4 regions of the Pseudoalteromonas sp. SM9913 genome follow, and region 1 is predicted to be linked to each of the others. Evidence: predicted binding sites of a transcription regulator. Region 1 holds the regulator's gene; each other region holds the start of a gene.

Region 1 (5,684 bases):
GCCAATTGCAATGGTTAAGTAGCTGCGGTTATTTCGTTCTAAATGCGGCAGCCATGTTTGCACAAATGTTTGAATTTGCCATGTAAATTTTTGCACTATACTGTGACTTGCTAGGTAGTCTTTTACTGGTTGGTCCAGCCCTGTAAGTGGCTTAAGTTCAGGCTCCCAATGCGGGTTTGGTAAAAAGCGGGCATCAAATACGTAATCTGCTTCTTTAGGGATGCCGTGTTTAAAACCAAATGACTCAAAGGTAATGATCAGTTGTTTATCTTTTTTTCCGAGTATTTTTTCACGAATAGACTCAGCAAGCTGATGCACACTTAAATCTGTGGTATCAATCATATAATCAGCACGGTTAATCAATACATCAAGTAGTTGTTTTTCTTTTTTTATGGCTAAATCAAGCGGCAAAGAATCAATAGATAAAGGGTGGAGACGTCGCGTTTCTGAAAAACGTTTTATTAATGTTTGATCGTCACTGTCTAAATAAAATACCGTTGGTTTAGTAAAACCAGGTAAATATTCAATGATTTCATTAAACTGCTGTTGCTCTTTAGGTAGGTTACGTACATCAACACTCACGGCAATTTTATTATAACTGTCGGAAACACTGCGCACTAATGATGGTAATAAATTAAGAGGAATATTGTCTACACAATAATAACCTAAGTCTTCCACAACGCGTAACGCCACAGATTTACCTGACCCTGAACGACCGCTTATAATTATTAATTCCATTTATCACCTTTCTTTATTACTACGATTGACTGACGATAACCTGATACAGTTCGCTATCCGATTTGGCGGCGCGTAACTGTTTACAAAATTCTTTATCATTGAGCTTATCAGCAATCGTGGCTAGCGTCTTCAAATGCTGCTGATTATCGCCATCGGGAACAATTAACGCGACAAAAATGTCAACCGGTCGGTTATCAATCGCATCAAAATTAATAGCTGTTTCGCTCACTAAAATCAAAGCTAGGGGCTCTTGAGCACCACTCATGCGACCATGTGGAATAGCAATGCCTCGACCAATGCCTGTACTTCCTAGCTTTTCTCTTGCAGTTAATGCATTAAGAATATCTTGTTGTGTTAAATAGGGCAGCTTATTGTGAGCCAATTCACTGATAAATTCTAAAATTCTTTTTTTACTATTAAAAAGGACCGCAGCTTTACTGCAGTCCTGACAGATAAGTGAGCTTAGTTTCATAGTGTTAGTGTCGAGCAAGTTTCTCTTTGTGTTTAATTACTTGACGATCTAGCTTGTCAATGAGCGAGTCTATAGCGGCATACATATCTTGATGCTCAGTAGAGGCAAAAATCTCAGCGCCACTAACATGAACGGTTGCTTCAGCTTTTTGGTTTAGTTTTTCTACATCGAGAATAACGTGCACATTCGTTATGTGATCAGTGTGCCTCTGTAACTTCGAAAATTTACTATTTACGTAGTCTCTAAGCGAGTCGGTAATATCTACATGGCGACCAGTTAAATTCAGTTGCATAAACATTTTCCTCTTTGTTGTACGCCTTAAATCAAACTTTTACGTTGATTAGACGGGGGAATAGCTAGAGATTCGCGATATTTTGCAATGGTTCTCCTCGCTACTTTAATTCCTTGCTCTGCCAATATATCTGCAATTTTACTATCACTCAATGGTTTAGCTGAGTTTTCTGCAGCGATTAATTTTTTAATTAATGCACGTATTGCTGTTGATGAACATTCGCCACCATTTTCAGTACTTACATGGCTTGAAAAGAAATATTTAAGCTCAAAAATGCCACGTGGTGTATGCATGTATTTTTGCGTAGTAACACGCGATATAGTCGACTCATGCATTTCCACCATTTCAGCCACATCGTTAAGCACCATAGGCTTCATAGCCTCAGGACCGTGTTCAAAAAAGGCCTGTTGCTGCTGCACAATACAGTTGGTTACTTTAAGTAGCGTGTCATTTCTACTTTCTAAGCTTTTTATAAACCATTTAGCCTCTTGTAAGTGCGAGCGAATAAACTGGCTATCACCACTTGATTTAACCGTACGCGACATAGCTGCATATTGGCTATTTACTCTGATCTTAGGCATGCTATCTGGGTTTAATTCAACTACCCAACGACCTTTAACTTTTTTAACCGACACATCAGGAATAACGTATTCAGACTCTTCTCTGACAATAGTGTCTGCCGGTTTTGGGCTGAGCGTATGAATCAACGTCATGATTTCTTTAAGCTCATCTTCTTTAAGCTTTGTTTTTTTCATTAACGTGCGATAGTCACGTGCAGCAAGTAAATCAATATGATCGGTTAAGATCATTTTTGTTTCGTTTAAAAAAGGTGTGTCTTTATCAAATTGATTTAGCTGAATACACAAGCACTCTTGTAAACTACGCGCGGCTATTCCCACTGGATCAAATAGTTGAATACGCTTTAGTACCGCTTCTATTTCGTCAAGTTCAACTTCATCTTCGCCGTCGTTTTCTTGGTTAAAGCTTTCTAATATTTCTTCACAGCTAAGGGTTAGAATCCCTGAGTCGTCTACAGCTTCTACAATTGCAATAGCTATCGCTTCATCGGTAGGACTAAACGGCGTCAGTTGAAGTTGCCACATTAAATACTCATGCAGCGTTTCAGTCGAAGAGCCTTGATAAATAGATTCATCTTCTGGCATTGGGCCCGATGAAGAGGCAGGCGCAGCGCTCATATATTCATCCCAAGTAACATCCATAGCCATATCATCGCTAATAGTGTCTTTGGTCATTGCTTCGCCGCTATCTTGCTCATACTCGCTAGGTTTATCGTCAGCTGAGGCACTTAGCGTTATGTCATCGTTATCGGCTTTTTGTTCGTTTTTACCTGCAGTGTCTTCGCTGTAATCGTGTTCTTCAACTTCAAGCAAGGGGTTGCTATCGAGCGCTTCTTGAATTTCTTGCTGGAGATCCAATGTACTGAGTTGCAATAAGCGAATTGCTTGTTGCAACTGTGGAGTCATTGTAAGTTGCTGGCCCATGCGCAGCTGTAATGATTGCCTCATGTATCTCTAACAATCCTTTTAAATTACGGTCTGTTGACCTTTACGGATTAAAATTTGTTCAAACTAGGGGCGGTTTAATTGCGGCGCGAGGTTTGTAACCTAGTGGGCTAAGTCAAAACCGAGCAACAAAGAGTAAATCGTCCCTAGGCAGAACCCGAAGGGCAGCGCCTGTTTGGCATTGATGCTGCGTTATCGCCTATTTATGGGGAATACCACACCACATAGGCTCTGGCTTGCCTAAATACCAAACAGACTGCTGCAAATTCAACCTTGAAAGGTCAACAGACCTAAGTATGATTAATCTTAGCAGATGCTTAGTGGAATAACACACATATTAGAGCTTGAACTGCTCGCCTAAATAAACATCGCGTACTGTTTTATCGTTTAATACATATTCTGGAGTGCCTGATGCAATTAACTCTCCATGAGAAACTATGTAGGCTTTTTCACAAACATCAAGAGTTTCGCGTACGTTGTGATCTGTGATAAGTACGCCAATTCCTCGGTTTTTAAGATGCTCTATAATCTTTTTAATATCTAATACTGAGATAGGATCAACCCCCGCAAAGGGTTCGTCTAAAAGGATAAATTTAGGGTTTGCTGCTAACGCGCGAGCAATTTCAACGCGGCGACGTTCACCACCTGATAAAGCCATACCTTGACTATCGCGGATATGCTGAATGCTAAATTCATCAAGTAAATTATTTAAGGTATCTTCGCGTTGTTGTTTATTTAATTCTTTACGTGTTTCTAAGATAGCCATTAAGTTTTGATAAACAGTCAGCTTTCTAAAAATAGACGACTCTTGCGGTAAATAACCAATCCCTAAACGCGCTCGGCTGTGCATCGGTAATAAAGTAATATCTTTATCATCAATTGATATTTTGCCTTTATCGCTAGGGACAAGGCCTACAATCATATAAAAGGTGGTGGTTTTACCTGCACCATTAGGGCCAAGTAACCCCACAATACTGCCAGCTTCAACCTCTAGGCCAACGTTTTTTACAACTTCACGACCTTTATAGCTTTTAGCTAATAGCTCTGCTTTTAATGTGCTCATGGTTGGCCTTTATCATCTTCTTTTTTATTTTCAACAGGCACTAAAATAGTGTGTACACGGTCTGTTGAGTTTTCGTCTTTTTCTGCGCTAATTAACTGCTGCTCGATATCGTAAGTGATACTTTTAGCTGTTATTTGTTGACCTGCTTGAGCAATGCTTGCATCGCCGATTAAGGTTAAAAAACGCAGCGACACATCGTAACGCACTTCATTAGCACTGGCGCTCATTATGGTGCCATCAGCTTGGGTTTCTTCAAAATATGCAGGGCTGCCTGTGGCAATTAATAACTGTTTGTTATCGCCTAGCTCATCGCGTTTATGCACTTCTAAACGGTCAGCTGTGATACGGCGATTACCATGAATAATTTCAACATTTTTCTCAAAAATGCCTACGTTTTCTTTTAATTGACCTTCTTGCTTATCTGCACTAATTGAAATTTGATTAGCAGCGGGGGCTTCAGCAGGTTCAGCGCCATTACTGTTAAAAGCAATTAATAGTGAGGGAAAAATTAAAATTTTAAATAGGTTATTGGTCATAATATAGGGTTCGCGTATGGTTAATAAGTTTAATCACCTCGGTTTTTAAATCGGCCTCAAGGCCTTTACCTGTGATTTTTAAATTAGGTCCTGTAATAACGACAGGCTGCTGTGATTGCATGGTTAATAGTTTTATATCAACATTGATGGTCTGGGCGTTGATCGTATCGATCATGGCGTTATCTACTAAGTTTTGAGCGGTTACATTACCCTCTAACACCAGTTGACGGTCGTCGTAGAGGGTGGCTTCATCGGCGTTAATACGCCATGTTTGCTGCTCGTTGTATAAAGTGAATATAGGCTTTTCAAAAAAGGTAAAACCGAGTTGTTGATACAACTCCATTTTTACCGCAGTTACCTTATGGCTCACTTTACCTTGTTCATTATAAGCCGTTTGTTTTAGCTCAATAGCGGTATAATCAGGCTTAGCAATAACTTGTGTTTCTTCGCTTGCAGTAATATCAACCTTAGTAAAATAAGGATACCAGAGCCAAACCATACAGCTTATGAATAAAACGCTCAGTATAATGCGCGCTACATTCATGAACTCGTTCCTTGGCTAGTTAGTGGCTTGTTATTTTCGAGCATAAGTAAGTCTGTCAGCTCTCTTACCGCACCAAAACCGCCGGGCAGTTGGGTTACATAATGTGATAAACGTTTAATAAGTGGATGAGCATCGTTTACGGCAACCGCAAAACCGACTTGCTCCATTACTGGCATGTCTGGGCCATCATCACCTATATAAGCAATTTGCTCATCGCTAAGCGCTAATTTTTGTTTTAATTCTTGATAGGCTATAAGCTTGTCTTCTTGGCCTTGATATATATGTTGTACGGTTAAACTGCTCATACGTTGCTGCACTATATGAGAATGGCGCCCAGTGATTACGGCGACTTCAAAACCGCTGTTAATCAGGGCTTTGATACCAAATCCGTCTTTGGTGTTAAATGCTTTGAGTTCTTCACCTTGGTTTCCAAGGTAAATACGGCCATCAGAAAATACACCATCAATATCACAAATTAATAGCTTTACTTTTTTTGCGCGCGCCTTTGCATCATCA
Region 2 (5,684 bases), 1.1 Mb from region 1:
TTTTACGCTAAAAAAGCGCGCGGCATGATGGCGCGTTACCTTATCGAAAACCAAGTCACGCAGTTAAGTCAGCTTAAAGAGTTTACCGTGGCCGGTTATTACTTTAGCTCAGAAGCAACCACTAAAGAACTTGAACCGGTATTTTTGCGCGAAGAGCAAAGCTAAATTTAGCGCTATTTGCAGCTAAACACATACCCAAAAAGCTATGCATTGCATAGCTTTTTTTATACTGGCGCTATTTTTGCAAACCTTAGGTTATTAATAGAAACTAAGGTATAAAATAAATGCTCTCAATTCCCTCAATTACAGAAGCCGAAAAACTTATAGAAGAGAAGCTCGGCGGTTGGTTTGATGTTGTTATAAGTCATATCCCTAACTTTATAGTCGCGGTGATTATTGCGATTATATTTTCATTTATTGCCCGCCTTGCAGGCAAAGGAATGAAAAAAGTATTGCGTCGCTCGCTCGATTCTACTCAAATTGCTGACTTAATGGCCTCCATTTTTAAAGTTATTGTTCTGAGTGTTGGGGTCTTTATTGCCCTTGATTTTATGGGCTTAAAAAGTACCGTTACGTCACTGCTTGCGGGTGCAGGTATTGTTGGTCTCGCCATTGGTTTTGCTTTTCAAGATATGACCGAAAACCTAATTGCGGGTATTGCTATGGGTATTCGTAAACCGTTCAAAGCGGGTGATGTTATCGAGACCGATAACGTATTTGGTTCAGTGCATTCAATAAACTTGCGCAACACACTAATAGAGAGCTTTTACGGGCAGTTGATACTGGTTCCTAATAAAATACTATTTAGAAATGTACTGCGTAATTACAGCACTTTAGGGGTCAGAAGAATAGAGGTAGCTGTAGGTATTTCTTACGCTGATGATATAGAAAAAGCCAGTGAAGTTATTGTCGAAAAAATTAATCAATTTGACTTTGTGATCCGCAAAAATGAGACCGCGGTGTACGCAGAAGGCTTTGGTGATAGCAGTATAAACTTACTGGTATGGTTTTGGATTAAATACCCTGGTGAGCCCGATTTTATGACGGTGCGTCACAAAGGGGTTGTGGCAGTAAAGCAAGCACTCGATGCTGCTGATATAAGTATTCCGTTTCCTATTCGTACGTTGGATTTTGGTATTAAGGGCGGTGAAAAACTCGATGCCATGATAAGCGATAAAATAAATCAGCAGTCAGCAAATAAAGAGGGTGACAATAATACTGATGCAAGCCAAGGTGAGTAAATAATTTAAAACCCCGAAGGTAAAAGCATTGGGAAATAGTTACTGACTATCAGCGCGTTTTTACAAATTAAAACGCGCTTTTTATAATAAATAATATAAGGGTCTGTTGACCTTTGCGGATTAAAATTAGTTCAAACTAAGAGCTATTTAATCGCGACGCGAGGTTTGTTGCCTAGTGGGCTCGATAACTGCTCCTGTGTTATTCTACTGGCTTACATCCATGTAATAATAAGTAAAAACCGAGCAAAGCTTCCGCGTCCAGCTCACGCTCCTTACCACCATCCATGTAGACAACAAAGAGTAAATGTCCCTGGGCAAAACCCTTGGCTAAATACCAAACAGACTACTGCAAATTCAACCTTGAAAGAACAACAGACCCAATTGATAATCTGAAGTAATTAAAGCCTTGCGCTAACTGCCTTAAAAACGCCTCAATTAGAAAACTATATCGATAAGGTTTCTCATCTCAAAATAGATTATTTAATCAACCGAACTAGAGCCCAAGCTTGATGTAAGCTCTTTATAATAAGTGTCTATAAACAAAGGTTTCAAAAGTATAAGCAGCTGCAATGAGCGTCGCGATTGGTGCGTAAACTAAAAGGCTTTTAATTAAGTATTTAAACTGGCTTGGGAATATGCTCTGCAGTGAATTATATTGTGCAAACCATAAAAAAGCGCCGCTTGTGTTGGAGAAACAAGCAGCGCTGAGGGATAAGTTAGGTGTATTAGTTAAGAAAAAGTTGTATTAAATGACACTAATTTTGTTATGAATGATTTTAACCCCATCCATATTTTCTAAAAACTTTTGTGCGAGAGCGCGTTCAAAACCGTTATTGGCTTCACCTTTAAGTTCAACGTTACCGTCATTAACGTGTACGTTTAGTTTTTCTAACTTTAAATTTGGGTTAGTGCGCAACTCATGAGTAATAGATTGTTGTAAATTAGGTTGTGTAGCCACACTGCTAACTACAGCTAAATGCGTTGCTGCACTGACTTTAAAAGCAGAGACTAATAAAAATAAACAACAAAACGAAATAAAACCGATAGTAAATTTAATGCGACTCATAACTATATCCTTAGTGTGTTACTAAAAAACAACGCCATTACTCGGCGTTTTAATACTCGTATATTCGATAGGGTTACAAGTTTCATTCCAAGATTAACTATTTGAAATAAATTACTATTTTATTAATTGGTTATTCAGCTAAGTATTTTTTACATATTACTATGAATAGCTTACTCACTGTTTTTAAGTCACAAAAAAGCCGACAAACGTCGGCTCAATTAAATGTGTTAAAGCTAAAGCTATTTTTTCTTTTTAGCTTTGGCTTTTTTCTTCGCTTTCATTTTTACTGGATCTTTACGTTTTTTAACCGGTGGCTTGGCTTCTTTATGCTTTGGCTCTAATCCTTTAAATACACGGCGTTTTAGCTTTTGCTCTATGTAACGTTCTACTTTGTAAAGTATGCCAATGTCGTGCGCTTCAATGAGTGAAATCGCAATACCTTTTTTACCCGCACGACCCGTACGGCCAATACGGTGTACGTATACATCTGCAGTACGTGGCATATCAAAATTAATTACGTGGCTTATATCAGCTACATCAATACCGCGGGCCGCCACATCGGTAGCGACTAAAATACGGGTTTTGCCACTGTGGAAGTTTTCCATGGCTTTCATGCGTTTGTCTTGTGGCATTTCACCACGTAACCACGCAGCTTTTACGCCGTTATTAGTAAGCTCACCAATTAGGGTTTCAAGGCGCTCACGAGTTTTTACAAACACAATCGCTTTACTTACATCAGGGCCATTTAAGGTGTTAACTAATAGCTCTAGTTTATGGCGGTAGTCGTCGGCTAAATGAACCCATTGATGAATTTTAGCTTTTTCTTTGCGTGATGATTCGGCTTCAAGTAGCGCGGGGTCGTTTAAAATACGCTCAGCAAATAATTCTACGCTATCGCCCTCAAGGGTTGCTGAGAATAAAAAGCACTGACGGCGGTTCTTAGCTTCATCACAAATGCGCAGCATTTCTTTACGAAAGCCCATGTCGAGCATGCGGTCGGCTTCATCAAGAATGAGCATTTCTACGTTTTCTGCGTGGAAGTTCTCGGTTTCCAAATACTCCATTAAACGCCCAGGTGTGGCGATTAAAATGTCATTATTATTTTCAAAAATTTCTTTGTGTGTACCGTAGTTTATACCGCCGGTAACCACCCCAATTTTTAACTGGGTTTGTTTTGCAAGTAACTCACATTGTTCATGAATTTGATAAGCAAGCTCGCGCGTTGGGGTCATAATTAATACCCGTGCAAAGCCCGGATCACGACGTGGGAAATCCATTAAATATTGAATTGCCGGAATTAAAAATGCCGCCGTTTTACCCGTACCTGTTGGTGCCGACGCTAAAATATCGCGTCCTTGCAACGCCTCAGGAATGGCTTGTTGTTGAATGCTAGTGGGGGTTTCATAGCCCATTTTATTAATAGCATTGAGTAGCTTATCATCAAGATCAAATTCAGAAAATTGCATAGAGTGTCAAAAATAGGGGACAATTGCCGTTAATTATACGCACTTAAACCTGCTTGGTGAATGAAAAGGTGAAAAAATGTCTGGTTTTGCATTTAAACAATTTAAGGTTGAGCACGACCAGTGCGCCATGAAGGTCTCTACCGATGGTATTTTACTGGGCGCATGGGCTGATTTAAGCCACGCAAATACGTTACTTGATATAGGAACAGGTACAGGGTTACTGGCTCTAATGTGTAAGCAACGAGCGCCACATTTAAAGGTGAGTGCGGTTGAAGTTGATGAAACCGCCTACCAGCAGGCTTTACAAAATTGCCAGCAAAGTCCTTGGCGAGATATTAGTATTTACCATCAGCCTATTCAGCAGTTTGAGGCTGTGGGTTTATTTGATTGTGTTATAGCTAATCCGCCTTATTTTAATCACAGTTTAAAAGGTGATAATGCAGCGCGAAATACCGCTCGCCATACCGATGGTTTAAGTTTTGCAGAACTGCTTGGTGCGTTTAGGCATCTAAGTCATCAAGATTCGCGTTTTAATCTTATTTTACCCACCACTGAGGCGCAGTTATTTATAACATTAGCACAGCAGCAAGGGCTGTATTTAAATCGCCTTTGCCAAGTACAAGCTATGCCAAATAAGCCCTTTAGCCGCAGTTTGATGACTTTTAGTTATGAGCAGAGTGAGATAAGTACAACTAAGTTATGTATTAGAGCCAATGATAATAGCTATACCACAGAGTATCAGGCGCTATGCCGCGCATTTTATTTAAAAATGTAGCGCGTTCTGGGTGTTTAAACAGTTTTGCATCTAGTTGTTTATTGTTACTATGGCTTAATTAATCGCTAATATAGTAACGCAATGAATTTATTGAATAAAAAAAGAGCTAACTCGCTGTTGATGGGATTTTTGGTCGGCAGTATTTTTGCCTCATTTAAGTTATTAGCTAACCCCACACCGGTTGGGCTTTGGAAAACTATTAACGAAGAGACTAACGAGGCTAAGTCGTACGTGCGCATTACTGAGCAAGATGGCGTGCTGACTGGAAAAATTGAAAAAATACTCAATAAAGCCAAGCAAGATGCACTTTGCACCGAGTGTGATGGTGATAAAAAGAATCAGCCTATGTTGGGGATGACCATTATTGAAGATGTGACCTATGCGGGTGACGGTAGTTGGGAAGACGGTGAAATACTCGACCCAAATAATGGTAAAACCTACAGCGTGCGTTTAACACCGCAGCAAAATGGCGAAAAACTAGAAGTGCGCGGTTATGTGGGCTTTTTTTACCGTAACCAATACTGGTTAAAAGTAGAATAGTTAAGAATTAAAAAGCGCTGCATGGCAGCGCTCTTTGCAATAGTGAGTTATAGGGTTTCAGCGTACTCTGTCATCACTTGTTCTACCCAAGTGGCGATACGCTCGTCGCTTAGCTCGTACTGACTGTCTTCGTCTAATGCTAAACCTACAAACTGTTTACCGTCTTCGGTAAGTGCTTTTGATGCTTCAAATTCGTAATTACTGTCGTTCGGCCAAAAGCCTAATTGAGTAATGGCTTGGGCATTTATTTCGTCGTGAAGCATGCCTAATGCGTCTTGAAACCACTGACCATACCCTTGCTGGTCGCCCATACCAAACAAAGCAATGGTTTTACCATTTAAGTCGACATCTTTTATGTCGTCCCACTTTGATTCCCAATCTTCTTGAATTTCGCCAAAGTCCCACGTAGAAATACCAAAAATGATAAAGTCATATTGCTCAGCGTTTTTAAGCGGCTCGTCTTTAATATTGTGTAAACTGACGATATCGGCGCCAATAATGTCGCGTATTTTTTCTGCCGCCATTTCGGTATAGCAGGTAGTAGAACCAAAAAATAAACCAATCTGCATCGTATTTATCACTGTGTAATTGCCTGT
Region 3 (5,684 bases), 1.4 Mb from region 1:
CGATAAGTCATCTGGATGAAGATGAATTCGAACTTTTTCTTGTTCTGCATTAAGTGCATCAATGCTTTTTTTCAAAGTATGTAAAATAATATCAGGTGATGTTTTTACTTCTTGATAAATAATCGCTTCACTGAGCATAGTGGCTAGCTGTACCAGCTGTTTTTCTGCTTGTTCGTCCACTTTTTTAAGCGGGTCGCTTAAACTATCTAGTAAGCCACGCAGGCTGGTCAACTGCTCATCAATTAATGGTTTAACGTCTTCTTGGCCTTGTGTTTTACCCAGCTCTACACCTTCTTTGTAACCCGCCTCTTTACCCTCGGTTACGCCTTTGTCAAAGCCATCTATATAGCCTTGTTCGTGCCCTTGTTTAAGGCCTTCTTCGTAGGCATCTTGGCGAATACGCTCCAGCTCTACCATAGTTAATGAAGGCAGCTCTGGTTCTTCCGGTTCTTCTACTTGTTCTTTTGCTATTTCTTTACGGTATAGCTCGGCTAAGGGTGTGCCATAAGCCGTAGAGCGATTGCGAAAGCTTCGCTCATCGGGAGCAACATCAGGAATTGGCCAATTTTTTAATAACTCATCAGCTTCATCTGCATGTAATGGGCGACCTTTAGAGTGACTCATAGGTTATAAGAACTCCTCACCACCGCCACCACCAAGCATAATTTCACCTGAATCAGAAAGGCGACGTGCTGTTGATAAAATTTCTTTTTGCGCCGCTTCTACTTCACTAATGCGCACAGGAGCCATAGCTTCTAAATCATCAGCGAGCATTTCAGCGGCACGTTTTGACATGTTACCCAAAATTTTCTCTTTAAGGGCATCGTCGGTCCCTTTAATGGCTTTCATTAATACATCTTGCGGCACTTCACGCAGGATTGCTTGAATGCCTCTGTCGTCTACATCCATTAAGTTTTCGAAGACAAACATTAAGTCTTGAATTTGTTGCGACATTTCTTCGTCATGCTCACGGATTGAATCCATTAACTGCCCTTCAACATTGGTATCGAGGTAGTTCATGATATCTGCCGCAGCTTTTAAGCCACCCATTTTCGCAGCTTGTGCACCCGCTTGACCGGCAAATTGTTTTTCCATAATTTCATTCAATTCTTGTAATGCTGCCGGTTGTACTTCTTCTAAATTAGCAATACGCATGGTTAAATCGAGGCGCACTTTTTCAGGAAATTGCGCTAAAATTTCAGCCGACTGTTCAGGCTCTAGGTAAGAGAGAACAATTGTTTGAATTTGTGGATGCTCATTACGAATAATGTTAGCCACCTGTTTAGAGTCCATCCATTTTAATGAATCAAGACCTTTAGCGCCTGAGCCCATCACTATTTGGTCTATCAAGCTGGCGGCTTTATCTTCACCTAATGCGGCTGTAAGTGCTTTTTTGATGAAGTCTTCAGACTGAAAACCAATCGTACTAAAGCTTTGAATTTGTTCAATAAACAAATTATGAACCGCGCTAATTTTAGCTTGCGACAAATCATCGATTGCCGCCATGGCCATACCGACCTTTTGCACTTGTTTTGGCTCTAAGTGCTTGAGGATTTGCGCTGCATCTTCTTCAGTTAAGCTCAGCAATAATATTGCCGCTTTATCTACACCATCAAGTTTATCAACATCAAACGCTTGAGGTAGTTGTTTTTGTTCTTGATCAGTCATCTTCTGTTAACCACGCTTTCACTACTTGTGATGATAGTTCTGGTTCATTGGCTACAAGGGCACGAACCGCTTTGAGTAAGTCTTCGTCGCCGTGTAGGTCTGGTAAGCGTAGTGTACCATCGCTTGAGAAGCCAACAGAAGCAGAATCAAAGTCATTATTTAGCATATCTAATGTGCTGTCACCAAGATCAACACCTGAACTAAGAGAATCTTCATCGTATTCTTCAAGTGTATTATCTGGGTAGATTAAGCGTTTAAGCATAGGTTTAACGACAGCTAAAATCAGTACAATAATAACCAGTGCACCTAATACTAAGCGCATCATTTTCATAAACCAATCTTGTTCCCATAAAGGTAACTCGAAATCAAGCGCTGAGTCTTCACGAACAAATGGTACGGTCACTACTTCAAGTGCATCGCCACGTTGCATATCAAAGCCTACGCCACCTTGTAACAAGCGACGAATATTTGACAGGGCTTCAACCGAGCGTGGCGTCATAGTTGTTTCACCATTTTCACCCACCGTAGGCAGGTAATCAACCGCAACAGAGACGCTTATTCTGCGGATCACTCCAGTTTGCTGACGCTTATGTGAAATAGTGGTATCGAGTTCATAGTTACGAGTGGCTTCTTTGTGAGTTCTACTCGGTGAGGTTGCAGTGCCTGCACCGCCCGCCATCGCATCTTCAGGAATAGTTGAGTTAACTGGTGGCTGATTAGTAAGCGCGCCTGGAATACCAACCGCTAGGCCACCAATATTATTTTCTTCAAAGGTCGTTTCACTTCTTACCGCAGGTAAATCTGGGTTGTAACGTTTTTGTGTTTCTTCTACCGCACTAAAGTCCATACTTAAATCTACTTGTGCGGTGTAATTACCTAATCCAACCACGGGGATCAAAATACTGTCGATTTTTTCTAGGTATTCTTGCTCACGTTTACGTTCTATATCGTATTCTTTACGCGAGCGTGCAGCTAAAGAGGTTTGCGAGCCTGAATTTAATAAACGACCATTTTGATCGGTCACAGTAACGCGCGAAGGCTCAAGCCCTTGTACCGCTGAAGCTATCATATCAACAACCGAGTCAACTTCTTCGCCATCTAAAGAGCGACCGCGTTTAAGAGTAAGTACAACAGTTGCAGAGGGTTTTTTCTCTCTACGGGCAAACACATTTTCTTTGGGAATCGCTAACAATACTTTGGCGCGAGTAACATTATTTAGCTCTTCTATAGTACGGGCAAGTTGTTGCTCACGGCCATGTTTAAGGCGCTCACGCTCTAAACGTTGGCTTACCCCAAACCCCATGTCTTGCATAATAATGTCGCTACCTGATGTAGGCCCTTGATCTAAACCTTCACGGGTCATCAATAACTTGATATTTTGATATTCAGTTTCATCCACCGAGACCACATTGCCATCAAGTTGGTAGTCAATTTTTTGTGCATCTAAAAAGTCGAGTGTTTCTATTAACTCTTCAGTTTGCATTTTACCTAAAGGGCGCATATCTGGCTGACGAGCCCAAATAATAACGAAAATAGCAATGGCTAAACAAATAGCTAATGCAACAATCAGGGTAATTTGACGTAAAACATCAACACCGCCAAGGGCACTGAAATAGCCTGATTTTTGCTCTTGTTGATCTTCGTTTTCACTTTGCTCCATCATGCCATCAGCAAGTGCCAGATCTGTAGATTGATTAGATTGCGCCACAATAATTCTCCACTACCTAGTTAAACAGGCATGTTCATAATTTCTTTATAAGACTCAACAAGCTTATTACGAACCTGTACCGTAGCTTCAAATGCCACAGAAGACTTTTGCGAAGCAATCATAGCCTCGGCAAGCGATACGCTTCTGTCGCCATTCTCTACCGCTTTTACTTTTTGCCCTGTGTCTTGCTGAAGTTCATGCACTGTATTAAGGGCATTACTCAACATGTCACCAAACTGTGCTGTAGAGGTTGATTGCACTTGCGTTGGCAAGTTATTAACTTGATTACTACGTGTGGCCTCCGCAGCCATTGATTGCATTTCTTGAAATAAAGCACTGTTTTGAATTTTCATAATTGTCTCTGATAATGCAGTAAACTCTTAAAGAGAATAAAGCACAAAACATGCCAGAAATTAAAACCAATTAAAACAAAGCTTTAAGTAAAATAATTAAGCAGTCAGAGTTTTGACAGCCCTAAATTCAAGTGATTGAACTTAGGGCTTATGGGGGTTATGCTGGGAGGGAAATACCTAAATCACGCATTTGTGCTAATTTGTAGCGTAAAGTACGCGGGCTAATACCTAAGGTTTCGGCGACCTCTTTACGTTTTCCTTGGCAGCGTGCCAAGGTTTCTAAAATAATACGATGTTCTTTATCTTTAAGCTCATCTTTGTAACTACCAGTATCGACGGCTAACAAATCATTTTTTTGCTCATCTGCAGGCGCTGCTTTTTCATCATAATAAGCGTTACTGAGACTACTTTTTACAGGTTCAATGTCAGCTTTAGTTTCTGCCACAAAATGCGTTGGGGCTAGATTTTCGATAAAAATAGCATGCTCATCAATACTATTTCCACTGCGTAAAATTAATGCTCGCTGGATAACGTTATCTAGTTCGCGTACGTTACCGGGCCAGCTATGGCTAAGCAGTTTTTGCTCTGCACTGCTATCTAAATACGCCATTGGCTCTTTGCTTTTACTTAAGTGACGTTCAATCAAATGCTTAGCCAACACAATAATGTCCCCTGGGCGCTCACACAGTGGTCGCCATAGCAGTGGGAAAACATTGAGTCGATAGTATAAATCTTCGCGGAACTGGTTTTCAGCAACCGCTTCTTTTAACTCTCGGTTACTTGTGGCAAGCACACGTACATCCAGTGCAATGGTTTTACGACCACCTAAACGCTCAACTTCACGCTCTTGAAGTACACGTAACAGCTTGGCTTGCAGGCCTAAATCCATTTCGGTGATTTCATCAAGTAAAATAGTACCCCCCTGCGCTTGTTCAAATTTACCAGGACAAGCCTGTATCGCACCGGTAAACGCACCTTTCTCATAACCAAATAAAGTGGCTTCGAGCATATTTTCTGGAATAGCAGCGCAATTAATCGCTACAAACGGTTCATTACAGCGTTTTGATTTGTCATGAATATAACGCGCCAGTACTTCTTTACCAGAGCCACTTGGCCCAAGCACCATCACACTGGCATCTGAACGAGCAACTTTATTAGCAAGTTCGAGTAATTGAATACTACTAGGGTCGGCGACAATGGGCCCGTCTGTTTCTTTTTCTTTTTCTGGTAAGTAACGACTCACCATATTCAATAGCACTTCTGGTGCAAATGGCTTGGCCATATAATCAATCGCGCCTAAACGCATAGCCTCTACAGCATCATCAATAGTGGCGTAGGCCGTCATCATTAGTACGGGTAAATCAGGGTAATTTAATTTAATACTACGTAATAAATCCAAGCCGCTCATTGCGCCCATTTGTACATCACTGACCACCAATGAAAATGCTTCTTTTTTTAGTAGCACCATGGCTTGCTCGGCACTATTGGCGGCCATACAGGCTATACCTGACATTTCAAGCGTATCAATTAATGCTTCACGAAGTCCGGCGTCATCTTCTACAACTAAAATAGTGTTACTCATTGTGACTCCCCTAATTTAGATGTGACACTAATAGGTAGCAACATACTAAAAATTGCTCCCCCTTGTGGGTTGTTGTTTGCTTCAACACGTCCCTGATGTGCACTGGCCACTGAACTTACAACGGCAAGTCCTAAACCAGTACCTTGGCTTTTAGTGGTATAAAAGGGTTCAAATATTTTTTCAGTTTGTGCTAAATCAAGCCCAGGGCCATTATCACTAACACTAATGCGAACATAATCAGGATCTTGCATATCACGCAAAGCACTAAGATGTACTTGTGCACCACTGCCAATGACTTGAATACTATTATGAATTAGGTTTTGAATTGCGCTTGCCAATGCTGTTTTGTTACCCATAATTTCAATATCGGGTT
Region 4 (5,684 bases), 1.3 Mb from region 1:
AATTTGCTCATTTAGTTTAATTGTAATTAAACTATTGTGATCAGCCATAAACGTTAAACTCAAAGTCTGCTAGATTTTTGGCAAGCTTCTCACTGTCGATTTGATAATTACCTTCAGTAATCGCTTTTTTAAGCTCAGCAACTTTGTTGCTATCAAAACCAGAAGACTGCTGCGCTTTCTCTTGTAACGATTTTAATTGCTTAGCTTGCGGTGTTAAGCTCACCGAATCGCTGGCAGCTTTAGGTGAAGGCGTTTGTGCCGCCTGTGTATTTGCATTATCTCTTTTTAAATCAACTTTTTGCTGTTGAGTGTTTGTTAAAACACTCGGTTGTTGATTTGATTTATTTACTTGACCGACCATAATAAAAATCCGTATATTGCCCAACTGATGCCTTTATATCGGCATTTATTAAAGATACTTTAGCATAAATTTATATTAAATATTTACTTGCACAGACTCTACACCATCTACACGCGCATTTAAAACTTTACCTGTCTTTTTGTTTTCTACTCTTACTTGCTCGCCCAAGGTGCCATCCTCTAATGCAATACCCGTCGTTTTCACTCTTAACCCTTTGATATTAGCATAAATTGTAACAGAATCACCTTTGCACACCATACATATTTGATTAAGTAAAACGGGCATTCCTTCACGGATATTGCGTTTGCTACGACTACCAATAAGAGCCGTTGGATCTTCAAGGTACTGCGCTCTGATAAAGTGTGCAGGGCGCATATCAATACTTAAATGGGATGGAGTAATCACTTCACCTCGTGCTAAATTGGTAGTTGCAACTACAACAGGTGCTGATTCAGTGATTCTGACATGAACGTACTGTGCCCAGTTGTCACTATCGTTACATTTTATTTGAATAGTGACTTGGCGATTAAAGGGAGGCTCACTTGGCGTTATTAGCTCAGGCTCAGAATTACATTGGCGATCGGGAATGCGGCTATCTAGCGGTAATGCGCTAAACTGTATTTTGTTATCATTTGTAGTCACTGCTTTTTGAGCAACATAAGATACAGCCATTTCTTGCAATAACTCTTTACTAAATACTTGTGCCTTTAGTGGCAAAGCGAAGCAGAGGCTAGCAAGAAAATAAAAAACACTGTATCTTCTGGTTTTTTTTAACAAACTCATAATGTTTCGACTATGCTTATGGTTGCAAACAGGGTATAAATATTTTGCGTCAGAATTTAGACGCCCCCGTTGTGTTATGACGCTTTATTAATTGAAAGCAATTATCGTTCCTTATATTTGTTTTCTTAGGAGATTTAAATGGCCGGCATTTTAGACTCAGTAAACCAACGTACACAGTTGGTTGGGCAAAACCGCTTGGAATTATTGTTATTTAAGCTTAATGGGCGTCAGCGCTTTGGTATTAATGTGTTCAAGGTAAGAGAAGTTCTTCAATGCCCTCCATTGACTAGCATGCCGAAATCTAACACTTATATCCGTGGCGTAGCACATATTCGTGGGCAAACTATTTCGGTGATTGATTTATCTATGGCCGTAGGCGGGCGCCCAATAAAAAGCATCGAAGATGGCTTTATAATAATTGCTGAGTATAACCGTACAGTGCAAGGATTCTTAGTAGGTGGTGTTGAACGTATAGTTAACATGAACTGGGAAAAAATAATGCCACCGCCGTCAGGAGCGGGTCGTTATTCTTATTTAACAGCCGTCACTGAAATTGAAAATGAGCTCGTTGAGATACTCGACGTAGAAAAAATCTTAAACGAAATCTGCCCAGTTAATACTACCGTGAGCGATGATGTTGCCTCGCAAGGTAATATACAAAAAGATTTAGGCGAGAGAATAGTATTTATTGCTGATGATTCGGCTGTTGCGCGAAATCAAGTAAAACGAGCATTGGAACCATTAGGTGTAACAACTGAGTTGGCTAAAAATGGTAAAGAAGCTTTAATAAGATTAAAAGAAATTGCAGAGCTCGATTGCGTAAATGATATTACAGAGCGAGTAGGGCTACTCATTTCTGATGTAGAAATGCCAGAAATGGATGGTTACACGCTGACTGCAGAAATCAAAGCTAATCCTAAACTTGCGCCACTACATGTGATTTTACACACATCATTGAGTGGTGTTTTTAATCAAGCGATGATTGAAAAAGTAGGAGCAGATGATTTTATTGCAAAATTTAACCCAGACGAGCTTGCAACAGCCGTTAATAAATGGGTTCATCGTGATTAATAAACATAGGTGTTATTGATTTGACTAATAAAGATTTGCAGCAAAACGAATACGATCAATTTCGCTTATTTTTAGAACAACAGTGCGGTATTGTTTTAGGTGAAAATAAGCAGTATTTGGTAAAGAGCCGTTTGGCACCATTAATGTCTCGATTTAATGTTGAATCGTTGTCTGAATTGGTAAGTAAAACTCTCGGTGTGCATGAGCGCCAGTTGCGCGCAGCCGTTGTTGATGCCATGACAACCAATGAGACATTGTGGTTTAGAGATCAGTATCCGTTTGAGTTACTTAAAACCAGATTATTCCCTGAGTTTAAAACGTTAAATAGGCCATTAAAAATATGGTCTGCGGCGAGCTCATCAGGACAAGAACCCTACTCAATAGCGATGTCGGTTGCTGAGTTTCAATCCAGCAGCCCTGGTGTTTTAAAAATGGGTGCACAAATAATTGGTACAGATATATCAAATACCATGCTTGATATGTGTAAACATGCTGAATATGATGCATTGGCATTGGCTCGCGGACTCTCTGCTGAACGTCGTAAAAAGTTTTTTAAAGACAGCGGCAATGGTATGGCACAAGTGGTTGATTCATTGAAAAAGCAAGTGAGCTTTAGGCATTTAAATTTGCTCGATTCGTACGCTTTAATGGGTAAGTTCGATATTATATTTTGCCGTAATGTTTTAATTTACTTTTCACCTGAGGTGAAAGCCAAAATAATTGCACAATTCTCTCAAGCACTTAACCCTAAGGGGTATTTATTTTTAGGTGCGTCGGAGTCTATGTCTGGTTTAAGTACTGACTTTGATATGGTGCGTTGTAACCCTGGTATCATTTATCAAAAGAAATGACCTTCATTAATATATTATCCCTCCTCTAAACGACGCCTATTGCGTCGTTTTTTGTTTTTATCATCACTATTTTCACTGCTGGCTCATTTATTGCTTTATCGGTACTGAGTCAATTTTTTGGAGGTAGTTATGGCTATCAGTTTTGATAAAGCATTAGGCGTGCATCCGCATGCGATGTTGATCCGTTCGCAAAGAGCAGAAATGCTCGCTACTAATATCGCAAATGCTGATACGCCCGGCTATAAAGCAAAAGATATCGACTTTGCCTCAGCATTAAAAACGGCAAAGTCCAACCAACTAAGCGGCAATACCATGGTAAGAACCAATGAAAAACACATTGCCGGTGGTACCCGTAGTGTAGGTAGTAATGAACTATTTCGTACGCCAAATCAAACAGATACAGGTGATGGCAATTCTGTTGATATACAAGTGGAACGGAACTTGTATACACAGAATGCTATGGAGTATCAGGCCAGTGTCCAGTTTCTTAATGGTAAATTTAAAGGCCTGAAAAAAGCCCTCGGTAGTCAAGGAGCCTAATTATGAGTTTATATAATGTGTTTGATATTGCTGGTTCTGGTATGAGCGCGCAAAACGTGCGATTAAATACCACGGCAAGTAATATCTCTAATGCCAATACAATTAGCTCTTCACAAAATGAGACGTACCGAGCGCGACAACCTGTATTTGCTGCGGAGCTAACAAAAGCGTCAGCGTCAGCAAGCAACCCACAGGGCTCTGCCGTTGGTGTAAAAGTGTTAGGAGTGGTTGAAAGTAATAAACCACTACAAATCGAATATAACCCAAATCACCCGAGTGCGGATGAAAATGGATATATTTACAAACCCAACGTGAATGTTGTTGAGGAGATGGCAAATATGATTTCTGCTTCTCGCTCTTATCAGACAAATGTTCAAGTTGCTGATGCAGCTAAGCAAATGTTAAGTAAAACACTGCTGTTAGGTCAGCGGTAACTGAGGGTAGCTCATGAGTAACGATATTAGTACTTCTTCATCCTACATGGACTCTTTACGTTGGCAAGATAAGCAAGTGCCAAAAAAAGAAGAGAGTGATGCGTTAACCCAAGAAGATTTCTTTTCGTTGTTAACACAGCAGTTGTCATATCAAGATCCCAGCAAACCAGCTGATAACGATCAGATGATTGCACAAATGACAAACTTTACTATGGCTGAAGGGATCTCAAATTTAAACTCTAACTTTGAGTCTTTAGCTGCGTCGATGACATCAAATTCAGCATTGCAAGCATCAACACTGGTTGGTAAGCAAGCGCTGCTGGAGTCTGACACACTTGAGCTTAATGAGTCGGGTGAGGTAAAGGGAGCGATTGTTGCTGAAAAGCCGGTAGACAATTTAACGCTTCGTATTGAAGATGCATCAGGGCAATTAGTTAAAACTATTGATTTAGGCACGCAGCCTGCAGGTGCGGTTCGCTTTGCATGGGATGGTAAAAACGAAGCGGGTGAACGACTTCCTCCTGGTGAATACAATGTTAAAGCTGAAGGCAGTACGGATGGCGAATTCTCTAGCTTACCAATTGCCTCATTCAAAAATATTGAGAGTGTTAATATTAATGGCTCAAGCGGCATTATTATTAATACCAAAGAAGGTGCGGTTAGGCTGACTGATGTCGCAGAAATCGCGTAATAGATTTTATGTATTTTTTAGCCAATAGGCTAAATATTTTTTAGGTTAGAGGTTAATTATGAGCTTCAATATTGCATTAACAGGCCTTGCTGCCGCACAAAAAGATTTAGATGTTACCGCCAATAATATTGCCAACGTAAATACCACGGGCTTTAAAGAGTCTCGCGCTGAATTTGCTGATGTATACGCATCATCAGTATTTAGCGCCGGTAAAACGAAAAATGGTGATGGTGTACAAACCACTATGGTTGCCCAGCAGTTTCATCAGGGCTCGCTGCAGTTTACTAATAATTCACTGGATTTAGCGATCACAGGTGAGGGGTATTTTGCTACCAGTCAAGACTTAGGCGCACAAGACTTTACCTACACGCGTGCGGGTGCATTTAAGCTTAATAAAGATAACTTTGTTGTAGATGCTAAAGGTAATTTTTTACAAAGCTTCCCAGTTGATGAAGTTAGTGGTGATACGACCTCTGTAAGTCTTAGTACTTCATCTGCTTTACAAATACCAGATTCTTCGGGCTCTCCGCGCTCTACTTCAAACGTTTATACATCATTTAACGTCGATTCTCGAGAAGATGTAATAGCTGTCCCTTTTGATGCAACAGACAGTACTACTTATAACTCTTCGACATCGACCACAATGTATGACTCACTTGGTGAGCCACATGTTCTACAATTCTTTTTTGTAAAAACAGCGCCTAATGAATGGCAAGTACATGGTACGCTTGATAAAACTCCCTTTGATGCAACTGGTGCCGCGACAGCAACACCAAGCCCGCTAAGTACCTTTGGGTTTGATGCTAGCGGTTTGCCTGCAACGACTAATGGTGCTCCAAATGTTGGTCCAACCTTTACTGATGTTAATTTAACCGGAACTAATTTATCGGGTATTTTATCTAATGGCGCCCAATTTGATGATATTGCGATTAATTGGCGCGATGAGGCCGGTA

Evidence for each region. The regulator sigma-54, encoded in region 1, starts transcription at its own class of promoters, with help from an activator protein. The targets are predictions, from matches to a motif close to GTTGGCACGNNNNTNGNNT.
Region 2: the regulator sigma-54 is predicted to act here: its motif matches at 2,381-2,399, upstream of PSM_RS12415 (BON domain-containing protein).
Region 3: the regulator sigma-54 is predicted to act here: its motif matches at 3,769-3,787, upstream of fliE (flagellar hook-basal body complex protein FliE).
Region 4: the regulator sigma-54 is predicted to act here: its motif matches at 3,144-3,162, upstream of flgB (flagellar basal body rod protein FlgB).

The regions. Positions count from the first base shown of each region.
Region 1 is NC_014803.1:429,298-434,981, forward strand. It holds gene rapZ (RNase adapter RapZ) at 1-738, opposite strand, end outside; gene ptsN (PTS IIA-like nitrogen regulatory protein PtsN) at 758-1,210, opposite strand; gene hpf (ribosome hibernation promoting factor) at 1,215-1,502, opposite strand; gene PSM_RS01995 (RNA polymerase factor sigma-54) at 1,529-3,028, opposite strand; gene lptB (LPS export ABC transporter ATP-binding protein) at 3,363-4,088, opposite strand; gene lptA (lipopolysaccharide transport periplasmic protein LptA) at 4,085-4,624, opposite strand; gene lptC (LPS export ABC transporter periplasmic protein LptC) at 4,614-5,168, opposite strand; gene kdsC (3-deoxy-manno-octulosonate-8-phosphatase KdsC) at 5,165-5,684, opposite strand, start outside.
Region 2 is NC_014803.1:2,705,429-2,711,112, reverse strand. It holds gene yaaA (peroxide stress protein YaaA) at 1-165, shown strand, start outside; gene PSM_RS12420 (mechanosensitive ion channel family protein) at 285-1,241, shown strand; gene PSM_RS12415 (BON domain-containing protein) at 1,987-2,307, opposite strand; gene srmB (ATP-dependent RNA helicase SrmB) at 2,547-3,773, opposite strand; gene PSM_RS12405 (tRNA1(Val) (adenine(37)-N6)-methyltransferase) at 3,850-4,548, shown strand; gene PSM_RS12400 (DUF2147 domain-containing protein) at 4,630-5,088, shown strand; gene fldB (flavodoxin FldB) at 5,136-5,657, opposite strand.
Region 3 is NC_014803.1:2,406,448-2,412,131, forward strand. It holds gene fliH (flagellar assembly protein FliH) at 1-624, opposite strand, end outside; gene fliG (flagellar motor switch protein FliG) at 628-1,668, opposite strand; gene fliF (flagellar basal-body MS-ring/collar protein FliF) at 1,661-3,376, opposite strand; gene fliE (flagellar hook-basal body complex protein FliE) at 3,397-3,729, opposite strand; gene PSM_RS11035 (sigma-54-dependent transcriptional regulator) at 3,887-5,311, opposite strand; gene PSM_RS11040 (sensor histidine kinase) at 5,308-5,684, opposite strand, start outside.
Region 4 is NC_014803.1:2,443,620-2,449,303, reverse strand. It holds gene flgN (flagellar export chaperone FlgN) at 1-48, opposite strand, end outside; gene flgM (flagellar biosynthesis anti-sigma factor FlgM) at 41-361, opposite strand; gene flgA (flagellar basal body P-ring formation chaperone FlgA) at 437-1,144, opposite strand; gene PSM_RS11220 (chemotaxis protein) at 1,283-2,215, shown strand; gene PSM_RS11215 (CheR family methyltransferase) at 2,236-3,066, shown strand; gene flgB (flagellar basal body rod protein FlgB) at 3,196-3,606, shown strand; gene flgC (flagellar basal body rod protein FlgC) at 3,609-4,040, shown strand; gene PSM_RS11200 (flagellar hook assembly protein FlgD) at 4,054-4,731, shown strand; gene flgE (flagellar hook protein FlgE) at 4,790-5,684, shown strand, end outside.